Regions from separate parts of the Cellulosilyticum sp. ST5 genome, predicted to be linked through region 4. Evidence: predicted binding sites of a transcription regulator. Region 4 holds the regulator's gene; each other region holds the start of a gene.
What was found. The regulator Rex, encoded in region 4, represses fermentation and respiration genes when NADH is low (regulators of the CRP and FNR family bind a similar motif). The targets are predictions, from matches to a motif close to ATTGTTAANTANTTAACAAT.
Positions count from the first base shown of each region.

Region 1: a site for Rex is predicted at 1,789-1,808, ahead of QTL86_RS08815 (iron-sulfur cluster assembly scaffold protein). Genes of this name have one in related genera too.
Region 2: a site for Rex is predicted at 1,111-1,130, ahead of pflB (formate C-acetyltransferase). Genes of this name have one in related genera too.
Region 3: a site for Rex is predicted at 1,318-1,337, ahead of QTL86_RS05920 (acyl-CoA carboxylase subunit beta). Genes of this name have one in related genera too.

Region 1 is NZ_CP132338.1:1,804,589-1,807,808, forward strand. Features, by position in the region: gene QTL86_RS08810 (GGGtGRT protein) at 36-1,037, opposite strand; gene QTL86_RS08815 (iron-sulfur cluster assembly scaffold protein) at 1,052-1,744, opposite strand; gene QTL86_RS08820 (insulinase family protein) at 1,869-3,220, opposite strand, start outside.
Region 2 is NZ_CP132338.1:2,497,700-2,500,919, forward strand. Features, by position in the region: gene QTL86_RS12250 (DUF1540 domain-containing protein) at 1-94, shown strand, start outside; gene QTL86_RS12255 (adaptor protein MecA) at 166-849, opposite strand; gene pflB (formate C-acetyltransferase) at 1,268-3,220, shown strand, end outside.
Region 3 is NZ_CP132338.1:1,204,397-1,207,616, forward strand. Features, by position in the region: gene QTL86_RS05910 (D-alanyl-D-alanine carboxypeptidase family protein) at 1-290, shown strand, start outside; gene QTL86_RS05915 (pseudouridine synthase) at 307-1,029, shown strand; gene QTL86_RS05920 (acyl-CoA carboxylase subunit beta) at 1,350-2,831, shown strand; gene QTL86_RS05925 (OadG family protein) at 2,872-3,201, shown strand.
Region 4 is NZ_CP132338.1:363,320-366,539, forward strand. Features, by position in the region: gene abc-f (ribosomal protection-like ABC-F family protein) at 1-1,374, opposite strand, end outside; gene QTL86_RS01710 (redox-sensing transcriptional repressor Rex) at 1,519-2,202, shown strand.

The sequences.
Region 1 (3,220 bases), 1.4 Mb from region 4:
CGTGATTACCGCTTTTTTATTGTCCTAAAAAGGAATTATTTATTCATAGCTTCTTCGATTGCTACGGCTACAGCAACTGTAGCACCTACCATTGGGTTGTTACCCATACCGATAAGTCCCATCATTTCTACGTGAGCAGGAACTGATGAAGAACCAGCGAATTGTGCATCTGAGTGCATTCTTCCCATAGTATCAGTCATACCATAAGAAGCTGGACCAGCAGCCATGTTATCTGGGTGAAGTGTACGACCTGTACCACCACCAGAAGCTACTGAGAAGTATTTTTTACCTTGTTCAACGCATTCTTTTTTGTATGTTCCAGCTACTGGATGTTGGAAACGAGTTGGATTAGTTGAGTTACCTGTAATAGATACGTCAACACCTTCCATATGCATGATTGCAACACCTTCACGAACATCATCACAACCAAAGCAACGAACTTTTGAACGTTCACCGTTTGAGTATGCGATTTCTTTTACTACATTTACTTTACCTGTCATATAATCAAATTGAGTTTGAACATATGTAAACCCATTGATACGAGAGATAATTTGAGCAGCATCTTTACCAAGACCATTTAAGATAACTCTTAAATCTTCTTTACGAACTTTGTTTGCAGAACGTGCAATACCGATAGCACCTTCAGCGGCTGCAAAGCTTTCGTGACCTGCTAAGAATGCGAAACATTTTGTTTCTTCTCTAAGAAGCATAGCTCCTAAGTTACCGTGACCAAGACCTACTTTACGGTCATCAGCTACAGAACCTGGAATACAGAATGCTTGAAGACCTTCTCCGATAGCTTCTGCTGCTTCTGCTGCTTTGTGACAACCTTTTTTGATAGCAATTGCAGCACCTACAACGTAAGCCCAACAAGCGTTTTCAAAAGCGATTGGTTGAATTCCTTTTGTGATTTCATATGGATCAAAGCCTTTTTCTTTACAGATAGTTCTAGCTTCTTCAATATCTTTGATTCCGTATTTATTTAAAACAACGTTAATTTGGTTAATTCTTCTATCATATGATTCAAATAATGGCATTGTTTGGCACCTCCCTATTCATGTCTTGGGTCAACTGTACGTACAGCATCATCAAATCTGCCGTATTGACCTGTAGCTTTTTCAATTGCTTCATTTGCATCCATACCTTTTTTGATCATGTCCATCATTTTACCGAAGTGAATGAAACGGTAACCGATGATTTGATCGTCAGCATCAAGAGCGATGTTTGTTACATAGCCTTCTGCCATTTCAAGGTATCTTGGTCCTTTAGCAACTGTTGAGTACATTGTACCAACTTGGCTACGAAGTCCTTTACCAAGGTCTTCAAGACCTGCACCGATAGGAAGTCCACCTTCAGAGAATGCAGTTTGAGTTCTTCCGTATACGATTTGTAAGAATAACTCACGCATTGCTGTGTTAATTGCGTCACAAACTAAGTCTGTGTTAAGCGCTTCAAGAATTGTTTTACCTGCTAAGATTTCTGCTGCCATAGCTGCAGAGTGAGTCATACCTGAACATCCAATAGTTTCTACTAATGCTTCTTGAATCACACCATCTTTAACGTTAAGTGTTAATTTACAAGCACCTTGTTGTGGTGCACACCAGCCTACACCGTGTGTAAGACCACTAATGTCTTTAATTTCTTTTGCTTGTACCCATTTACCCTCTTGTGGGATTGGTGCTGGCCCATGGTTAGGTCCTTTAGCGATTGGGCACATTTGTTCTACTTCATGTGAATACATCATTTTCATGACTCCTTTCCACTCATCTCTATTTAAAGATTTCTCTTTAAATCAAAAATTTAACAATACACACTTATTGTATAGGTGGTTAAGGAATCTGTCAATATTTATCCTTTTTTTTAATAGTCTAATATGAGTAGGTAGTAAATTCTTTTTCTGTAGTATAACTTTTTTGAGTCATAATAGAAACTCTACCTTGCTTAAAAAGTTCTTTGTAAATAGCTCCCTTTGCCTTAACAGCTTCTGGTGTTGCTTTAAGAATTTCTTCTTGAAGTCTCATCAGGTCAGCTGGACCTTGCCCCCATAAAACTAGTCCTTCCAGAGCATTTGCCTCTTCTAAAGGTGTACCTAATAAACGAAATTGACTGTGCAGTCTGCTTAAAGCTTCTGCTTTGCTACTCTCAAGAGCAATGCTATCTACATTGGTACTTAAAAATTCATGTGCTTTTTCTAAAATAGGCAAAGAACGTTCTATATTGGGATCTCTATAGGTATAAAAAGAGATGGTGTATGGATAACTAAGTTGGCAACCTGCGCCATAAGCACCTAGACCTACACGAATGCGAGGATTAAGATAGTTTTTCGTTAAATAAGTGGTTGCTAGGTAATCTAGCCCGTCTAAAGGTATACCCTTATCCATTCCAATGTAACTATGATCAATAGCTGCATGACTTGTTACAACACAATTTTTAGAAGTGACTGCAAATTCATAGGTAGCTGTTTTATGTTCAAAACAAGGTAATGTCTCTAAGAAATCTTCCCAGCTTTTCGCATATAAATTCGATTCTTTAGCAGGAACAGTTGTTGCTACAATAAGGTCTCCTGTATGATATAGCTTTTTATCAATACGCTCTACATTCAGACGCCAGGCTGTATGATGCATTTTTAAAAGCTCCTCACAAAAAGTATAGGTAGGATAACTCTGTTCATACAAGTAGCGCTTCAATCCTTCTTCTGCTCCTAGGCTGAGGTGTGATAGTGTCCCAATTACATTATTTTCACTTGCCTCTTTCATATCCATAACCCATTCAATGAGTTTTTGTCTGTACCATTCATCTGGCTTGTTTTGTAAGTGTAATCTAGCTTCCCTTAGTAACGTGCTATGATCTGTTTCTTCTGCTTTTGTTAAAACAGCAAGTTTGAAGCAGGGCCAATATCCCTTTTCACTGGGATAAGCCGTACAACCTGTTGTAATAATACCACTAAAAGGGGTAATCTCCTTGGCACTTTCTTCTAATAAGTGAGCATAGAGAAACAAATAAGGCAGTTCCTTTTGAGGTATATGAGCTGTATTAAAATAAAGTTGTGACCTTGCCCATGTGCTTTCTACCTCTGTAACCATTTCTGTATAATTCTTTTTTTGTTTGCTTTTAATTTCTAAATGTGGCTTTAAAATAAGCTCTCTTAAATCTACTGCTTTTAATTTTGTTTTTTTCTTCTGCCAAGCTTCCATTTTAGGAACAATATCTAGCCACTCTT
Region 2 (3,220 bases), 2.1 Mb from region 4:
TTGTACGCTACAGCAAATTATGGTTGGAACTCATGAAGCACATCCTACTCAAGTTGAATGTACTGACTGTGAATCCTTTGAACCTAAGGCTTAACTTCTAATCATTCTACGCAAATCAAAAGGTACTTTTTAAAGTATTAATACTTTAAAAGTACCTTTTGATTTTTAAAGATATTTAGTAAGTACATCTATAGCATGGAGATAAATCATTACTTTACCATGTTCTTTAAGAAAACTTTCGTTAAGATCTGTAGATGGACATTTACTACCAAATTCTTCCAGTAAACTTGATAATGCTTCACCCTTTACATTGGCTTTTTTATTCTTGCCAAATACTAAAAAGTATTTATCATTATATTTATATAAAGAGTTATCTCCAACAAACATTGGTTGTACGCGATGTGCAGCCATACATGCACTATCAAATTCATTAAATAAAAACGTTAACTGCTTACTACTACTTACAGGTCCCTGGGTCTCAGGTTGCTCAGTGTCTCTTCCCATTAATGCTAAATCCGTTAATCTATCTTCCTCTGGTTCTTTAAAAGTTCTATGGGTAGGCCTTTCGCCAATAGCTTCTAATTTTTGCTCTATTTGCGATGGATCCTCAACTTTAGTAACAACAATCATAATGCTATCCGTAGATAGAGGCACTGCTTCTATCATTAATGGCACATTGTCTGTTTCAAAACCAAAATCTTCATAAGCTCTTGCCATCATATCTTTAAATAAGGCTTGGGCTTTTTTAGAACCATAGGCTAATTCACTAAGCTTCAGATTCCTATCTATAAGATCTGAGTGATTTAAAGTGACCTGAATTTGAGTATCGCTTATCTTTTCTATTTTCATTCAAATCACATCCTTTCTAGATGAATTGCTTTGTTAACATATATAATATCTTATTCACTAAGTATAATGGAGATGATTATAAGTGTAAAGAGTTTAATAACTTAAAATAAATTAAGCCTTTACTTATTCTTACTATTCACCATTCCTATCTTAATTATAGTATAAAAAACATAAAAAAACTATACTTCTATCATCTTAATTATTATTGATTATTCTCAATAATATTTTATGACCAAATATTTCTGCTATAATTCTCTATTCTTTGTAATTTTTTTAACAATAAAATTCTTGACGTGTATACAGTATACATTGTATAATACATTCGTATTAATCAAATGATTAATGTTTATTATTTATTTTTTCGACTACATTGTGTAATTGTAACTTTCTCAAATTAACCTTAAGGAGATGATTATTAATGTTTGAACAATGGAATGGTTTCGAAGCAGGTATTTGGTCTAAAGAAGTTGATGTAAGAGATTTCATTCAAAAAAACTACACACCATATGAAGGTGATAGCTCTTTCTTACAAGGTCCAACAGAAGCTACAACAGCTCTTTGGAAACAAGTACTTGAGCTTATGGAAGAAGAAAGAAGAAAAGGTATATTAGATGTTGAAACAAAAGTACCTTCTACACTTACTTCTCATGGTGCTGGTTATTTAAATAAAGATCTTGAAAAAATTGTAGGTCTTCAATCTGATAAACCACTTAAAAGAAATATTATGCCAAATGGTGGTGTACGTACAGTTAAAAATGCACTTAAATCCTATGGTTATGAATTAGATCCTCAAACAGAAGAAATTTTCTCTAAATATCGTAAAACTCATAATGAAGCTGTATTCTCAGCTTATACTCCTGATATGAGAGCTGCTCGTCACAGTCATATTATCACCGGTCTTCCAGATGCTTATGGTCGTGGACGTATTATTGGTGATTATCGTCGTGTTGCTTTATACGGTATTGATTTCTTAGTAAAAGAAAAACAAGAACAAATGAATCAATTAAATGTAACACCTATGACAGAAACTGTTGTACGTGACCGTGAAGAAACAGCAGAACAAATTATCGCACTTAAAGATCTTGCAAAAATGGCTGCAAATTATGGCTTTGATATTACAAAACCAGCAAAAGATACACAAGAAGCTATCCAATGGTTATACTTTGGCTACCTTGGTGCTATCAAACAACAAGATGGTGCTGCTATGTCAATCGGCCGTACATCTACATTCCTTGATATCTATGCTGAAAGAGACCTTAAAAATGGTACATATACAGAATCAGAAATCCAAGAATTCATTGATCATTTCGTAATGAAACTTCGTATGGTTCGTTTCCTTCGTATTCCTGAATATAATGAATTATTCTCTGGAGACCCAGCTTGGGTAACAGAATCTCTTGGTGGTATGGGTATAGATGGACGTACACTTGTAACTAAAAATACTTTCCGCGTACTTCATACATTAGTTAACCTTGGTCCATCACCAGAACCAAACTTAACAGTACTTTGGTCAACACACTTACCAGAAGCTTTCAAAAAATTCTGTTCAGATGTTTCTATCAAAACAAGTTCTATTCAATATGAAAATGATGATATGATGAGAGCATTCTGGGGCGATGACTACGGTATTGCATGCTGTGTATCTGCTATGAGAATTGGTAAACAAATGCAATTCTTTGGTGCTCGTGCTAACCTTGCTAAAACATTACTTTACGCTATCAATGGTGGCCGTGATGAAATGACTGGCGAACAAATTGCTCCTAAATATCAACCAATCACATCTGAATACCTTGACTTCGATGAAGTAATGGAAAAATTCGATGTTATGATGGACTGGATTGCTAGAGTTTATGTAGATACATTAAATGTTATTCATTATATGCATGACAAATATTGCTATGAATCATTAGAGATGGCACTTCATGATAAAGATATCGTTCGTACATTTGCTACAGGTATCGCTGGTCTCTCAGTAGTTGCTGACTCTTTATCAGCTATTAAATATGCTAAAGTTAAAGTAATCAGAGATGAAACTGGTCTTGCTACAGATTATGAAATCGAGGGTGAATATCCAGCATATGGTAACAATGATGATCGCGCTGATGATTTAGCTGTAATGGTTGTTTCTAAATTCATGAATAAGATTAGAAAACTTTACACATATAGAAATTCAATGCCAACAACATCTGTTCTTACTATTACATCAAACGTTGTATATGGTAAGAAAACAGGTAACACACCAGACGGACGTAAAAAAGGTCAACCACTTGCTCCTGGTGCTAACCCAATGCACGGAAGAGATGTTAAAGGTGCTTTAGCTTCTCTTGCTTCAGTTGCTAAACTTCCATATAGAGATTCTTTAGATGGTATT
Region 3 (3,220 bases), 840 kb from region 4:
GAAATATAGCCAAGGTTGCAATTGAAAAGGCACTGATAGAAAGTTTGTCTTTAGATTGTGATGAGACGATTATACTTCCCTTAACAGAGGTAGAAAAAGCAAATGTTTATATAAAAAAAGTAGTACCAACGCAATTAGTAGCACCCGTTCATAAAAGGGATATAATAGGAGAAGTACAAGTCATATGTGAAGGGGTTACTTTAGCTAAAGTACCACTTCTAGCAAGTGAGGAAGTACCAAAGGCGACACTACTTGATTATATTAAAAAATGGATTAAAGGAAATGACTAAATAAAGAAGGGGTATTATGAGATTACAAAAATATTTAGCAAGCTGTGGCATTGCATCTAGAAGAAAATGTGAAGAACTTATTTTAGAAGGGAAAGTATCGGTTAACGGACAAATCATACAGACTTTAGGAACACAAGTAGAAGAAGATGATGAGGTCTACTATAATCATAAGCGTGTGCAATTAGAAGAAAAGCATGTTTATTATATGTTAAATAAGCCGGCAGGATATGTAACAACAGTGCAAGATGAAAAACAAAGAGCAACGGTTTTGGATTTAATGAAAGGTGTTAAAACAAGAATTTTTCCGGTGGGGAGACTGGATTATAATACCTCAGGTCTATTATTATTGACCAGTGATGGTGCTTTAACTTATGGACTCACCCATCCAAAGCATCACGTTAATAAAACTTATGAAGTTAAGCTTAGTGGAAAAGTTACTGAACGTAGCTTGGATATGTTAAGAAAAGGGGTTATGATTGACCACCGAAAAACTTATCCGGCTGAAGTAGAAGTAGTAAAACAAAATGCAAAGCATACATGGCTTAAGATAACTATTCATGAAGGTCGTAATCGTCAAATTAGAAAAATGTGTGAAGCAGTAGGCTGTCCGGTAGTACAACTAAAAAGGCTGTCAGTGGGAAGTATTCAGCTAGGTTCACTTAAAGTGGGAGAATATAGAGCTTTAACAAAAGAAGAAGTAGATTATTTAAAAAGTATTGCAATAATAGAAGAAGTATAACTAAAACACCAGTATCAGTAGATTGTTTCTCTGCTAATACTGGTGTTTTAGTTATAAAATTATTGAGTAGTAAAATCTAAAAAAGATATAGGAGTAAATAATCAGAGAAATTTGTTAAGGATGTGTAAAGATTACAAAAAATCGATTAAAAATATAGTTTTTGATTGAAAATTGCTATTGATAAAAAATATAATATTACATTATTTTAGTAAAAACTTATAAAATTCTATATTTAGCTTGAATGTTGATTGTCAGTTTAGTAAAATAAAGATGGCGATTTTTACACTTTGTTTTAAAAATTTTTCAATGGAGGGTACCAGATGAGCACTTTAGAAAAATTATCTGAATTAGAATCTCGTAGGGCCGCTATAATCACAAAAAGCAATGACGTAGCTAAAAAAGTAGCACTTGCACAGGGAAAATTAGCTGCAAGAGAACGTATTAGTATATTGCTAGATGAAAATAGCTTTGTGGAAGTAGGTACTTTCATAACAAGTAGAAGTACTGCTTTTAACATGAGAAATAATGAAACACCTGCTGATGGTGTTGTAACAGGTTATGGGACAGTTAATGGTAATCCTGTTTATGTGTACAGCCAAGATGCAAGCGTTTTAGGTGGTGCACTAGGTGAAATGCATGCAAAAAAAATAGTTAGAATTTACGAAGAAGCCCTAAAAGTAGGTGCGCCAGTAGTAGGATTCTTAGACACAGTAGGTGTCAGATTACAAGAAAGTGTAGATGCTTTAGAAGGTTATGGCATGATTTATGAAAAAATGGTAGAAGCATCAGAAATTATTCCACAAATAGCAGTTATTGCAGGTGATTGTGCTGGCGGTGCAGCTTTTATTGCAGGTTTATCTGATTTTGTATTTATGAGCAGTAAATCAGCTCGTGTCTTTTTAAATAGTCCTAATACTTTAGATGATAAAACAGCTAGTTTTGATGCTATTGCAACAGCTAAAGTACATTTTGAAGAAAGTGGACTTGCTACCATTATCGAAGAGCAAGAAGAAGTTTTAATTGAAGATGTTATACGCTTACTTTCTTACTTACCTCAAAACAGTGGGGAAGAAGGGCCATTTTATGAAGTGATAGATGATATTAACCGCGTAGATGCAAGTCTTAATGGTTTTAATTTTGAAACACAAGAAGTAAAAGATATTGTTACTTCTATTGTAGATGGAGGAGAGTTATTCGTATTAAATGAAGCTTATGGAAAAACAGCATTAACAGCTTTTGCACGTATGGATGGTGGAACGGTTGGTATTATAGCCAATACAGATACTCGTATGGATTATTCGGGGGTAAAGAAAATAGTTCATTTTGTTAGAGTATGTGACACCTATAATATACCGATTATAACACTTACAGATATAGAGGGTTTTACTTCTACTGTTGCAACAGAAAAGTTAGGAATCATTAAAGCATGTAGTGAGATGACGAAGGCGTTCGCAGAGGCAAGTGTGCCAAAAGTAAATGTTATTCTTAATCATGCTTTTGGAAGTGGTTATTTAGCTATGAATAGTAAGTCATTAGGGTGTGATATGACTTATGCATGGCCAACTGCAACAGTAGCAAGTTTAAATACAGAAAGTGCTATGAAGATTATGTATGCAAAAGAATTAGCAGAAGGTACATTATCCAATGAAGCATTTGCTGAAAAAGCTGCAGAATATGATGAAATACAAGCAAGTGCCTACGCAGCGGCAGCTAGAGGATTAGTAGATGATATTATTGAGCCAGCAGCAACGCGTAAACGTATTATTGCTGCTTTGGAAGTTCTTGCAACTAAAGAACGTTAAAGGTATGCAAAGCACCCAACATAAAGGTAGGTGAAAAAAGATGAATCAAAGTATCAGCGCTTTTTTAGAAGGGATTCCTACATTTATACTTAGTATTGTAATTGTATTTACAATGCTTGCACTGCTTATCGGTGCCATCGTCTTATTAGGGAAAATGGTAGGAATGTTTGCGAATAAGTCTAACAATGTAAAAGTAGTTGAATCTGAAGCTAGTGTTATAGAAGAAGTAGTTGTAGCTATAGAAGAAAACAGCCAAGATGAACTTGAATTAATAGCAGTTATTACTGCCGCTATTGCTGCAAGTATGGGAACAACTAGTGACCAACTTCAAGTAAGATCATTAAGAAAAGTTCAAAGAAAAGCACTTTAATTTAAGGAGGCCGTTAATG
Region 4 (3,220 bases):
AGAAAGCATGATTTTGGCTAATGCGACACGGCCTTTTTCACCACCGCTTAAGCTACTAATGGGTTTAAAAACATCATCATTCGTAAAGAGAAAAGCAGCCAGTACATTACGGATTTCTCCATTTTTAAGTTCTGGGAAAGTACCTTGGATTTCTTCCATAATGGTGTTAGAAGTATCTAAGGTAGCATGTTCTTGATCGTAATAGCCTACAATAACATTGCTTCCTAATTTTAGGGTACCCGTTGTAGGAGTCATTTGATCTAAAATCATACGAAAAACAGTGGTTTTACCAACGCCATTAGGACCTACGAGAGCTACTTTATCCCCTTTTTTGATTTCCATATTCATATGACTAAAAATCGGGCTGGTATCAAAGGTTTTACTTAATTCACTAATGCTTAAGACATCATTGCCACTTACAACTCTTGGGGTGAGCACCAGCTGCATAGGTTTATTATCAATCATTGGCATATCCATGACTTCTACTTTTTCTAAAGCTTTTTCACGGCTACGAGCACGTTTAATAGATTTTTCCCTGTTAAATTGTTTTAGCTTAGCAATAACCGCTTGTTGGTGAGCAATTTCCTTTTGCTGTTTTTCAAAGTGTTTCATAGCCACTTCATATTCTTTTTCACTTTTGATGATGTAGTCGCTGTAGTTACCGTTGTAAACAAAGCTACGTCCAAATTCTAAGTGAACGACTTTAGTGACGATTTTATCTAAGAAGTAACGGTCATGGGAAATAATAAGGACAGCACCTTTATAGCTACGTAAAAAGCCTTCTAGCCATTCGATAGCTTCAATGTCTAAATGGTTGGTAGGTTCGTCTAAGAGTAATAAACTAGGCTCTTGAAGTAGGAGCTTACCTAGAGCGACACGGTTTTTTTGTCCACCTGATAAAATAGACACTGGTTTATCATAAATGGTTTCATCAAAGCCTAAGCCTTTGAGAACGCCTTTGACTAAACTTTTGTATTCATAACCCTTACTATTTTCAAATACCATACGTTCAGCATCATATTTATGAATGAGTTCTAAAGAACCGGTCTTAGCGATTTCAGCTTCCATGGCATGAAGTTTTTCTTCTAAGGCAATAACTTCATCAAATACATGTAGGAGTTCCTCATAGACGGTAGCTGTAGAATCTAACTCCATATGTTGTTTTAAGTAACCTATGGTGCAGTCTTTAGTAGAAGTAATGGTACCTTCATCTGGTTCTAATTCCTTAGTTAGAATTTTAAAAAGGGTGGTTTTACCTACACCATTATTTCCTATTAAAGCTACTTTCTCATGGTCTTCGATATGAAAACTAATATTTTTTAAGATTTCTCGGTCAATAAATGTTTTCTTGATATTGCTACATGAAATAATCATAATATCCTCCTTGTAACGCCTTTTATTATTTTAGCAAATAAAAGCGCAAATTGAAAGAAAAGGGGCCAATAATCTACATTGACAAAAAAAAAACTTAAATGCTATACTAGGGTTATGAGTTTGCGTATATGAGGAGATGAGAAGGTGACGGAAGAAAGAAAGATTTCTATGAATGTAATACGGAGATTGCCACGTTATTACAGATATCTGGGAGAATTGTTACAAAAAGGAGTAACCAAAATCTCCTCCAGAGAATTAAGTGAGAAGATGAATGTGACCGCATCACAAATTCGTCAAGACCTTAACAATTTTGGAGGCTTTGGGCAACAGGGTTACGGATACAATGTGGAGTACTTGCATACAGAGATAGGAAAGATATTAGGACTTCACCAAAACTATAAAATGATTATTGTAGGCGTAGGTAACTTAGGACAAGCTATTGCTAATTCAACATCATTTAGTAAAAGAGGCTTTAAGTTAATCGGTTTATTTGACGTTAATCCAAGACTAATTGGTATGAGCATACACGGGGTAGAAGTACAAGATATTGACAAAATGGAGCAGTTCGTAAAAGAAAATGAAGTAGAAATTGCTATTTTAACAATGCCAAAAACAAGAGTAAAAGAGACAGCTGAGAGTTTAGCAAAATGGGGGATAAAAGGCTTATGGAACTTCTCACCTGTGGATTTATTCGTACCAGATACAGTACAAGTTGAAAATGTACACCTTTCTCATTCATTAATGACTTTGGCTTATAAGATTAATGAGGCTGAGGTTGAAAGAGAGAAGAAAGATAAGAGTGAGAGTATAGGGCAAATTGAAGAATAAAATGTGGGCTTAATGGATTTCTTTGGGAATGATGTTGAGTGGGGTGCAGTATAAAAGAGTGAATAAAGAAATGCCTGTGAGGCTTTTGTTGGGAAAACAGAAGGCTTATGGGCATTTTTTTGCGTTTAAAGAGATAGATCTTTAGGTAACAGGGGAGTAAAGGCGAAAAAGTGAGAACAAAGATAAAGTGAACGTTTCCTTTTGTAAGTAAGTTGCGATCAGAAGCTAATGGGAAGAAATGAGAGGGATGGCTACCCTCCGGGGTTCCGCTCCGTATTTTCGCAGGCACTAAGCTCATTTTTTTGATGAACGGTCGAAACTCGCTGGCGCTCAAACAGTCTCCCTAAAACCCATCAAAAAAATTCGCTAAGTGCCTGCTGAAAATACTCGCAAGTCACCCCTTGAGGACAGCCATCCCTCTCATTTCCATCAGCTTTCTGGCGTAAAGATGCTTTTTATAAAAAGAATAACTTAGATAATGTCGAAAATAGACGAACCCTTTTTGTTGTTATATGTATTTTATTAAGAGTACAATAAGTCTATAAAAGAATAGGCATGAATAGTGTTATAGAGGGAGAGGGTTATTTCGCGTTGTTTTTGTGTAAATTGTATGGGTGTGTTTATAATAAAATAAATTGGTTTATTAATACTTTGTGGCACTGTATATGGATAATTAAACTTAGAGAAATAATGACAATATGTAAGAGAAAAGGAATAACTATTTTTATATGTTTACTGTTGGGTAAGTTATTGTTAATAAAACAAAAAAGTGGATGTAGGAAATGGATATTTATTTATATTCATGATGTTCAACAGAAGAAAACAAGTAGGATATTAATAAATAAAAAGAGAATTTAAGAAGTGAGAACGAAAAGGATATCTATTGTTCATATGAAAGTGGAACTAGGATAGGCATAGTAGGAGCGAATAGATTACTAGGTAAGAAGGTGACTGGATATACAATTGTTATAATAAAAGTATCATGAATTATTAGAAGTACAAAGCAGTTATGTGAGAT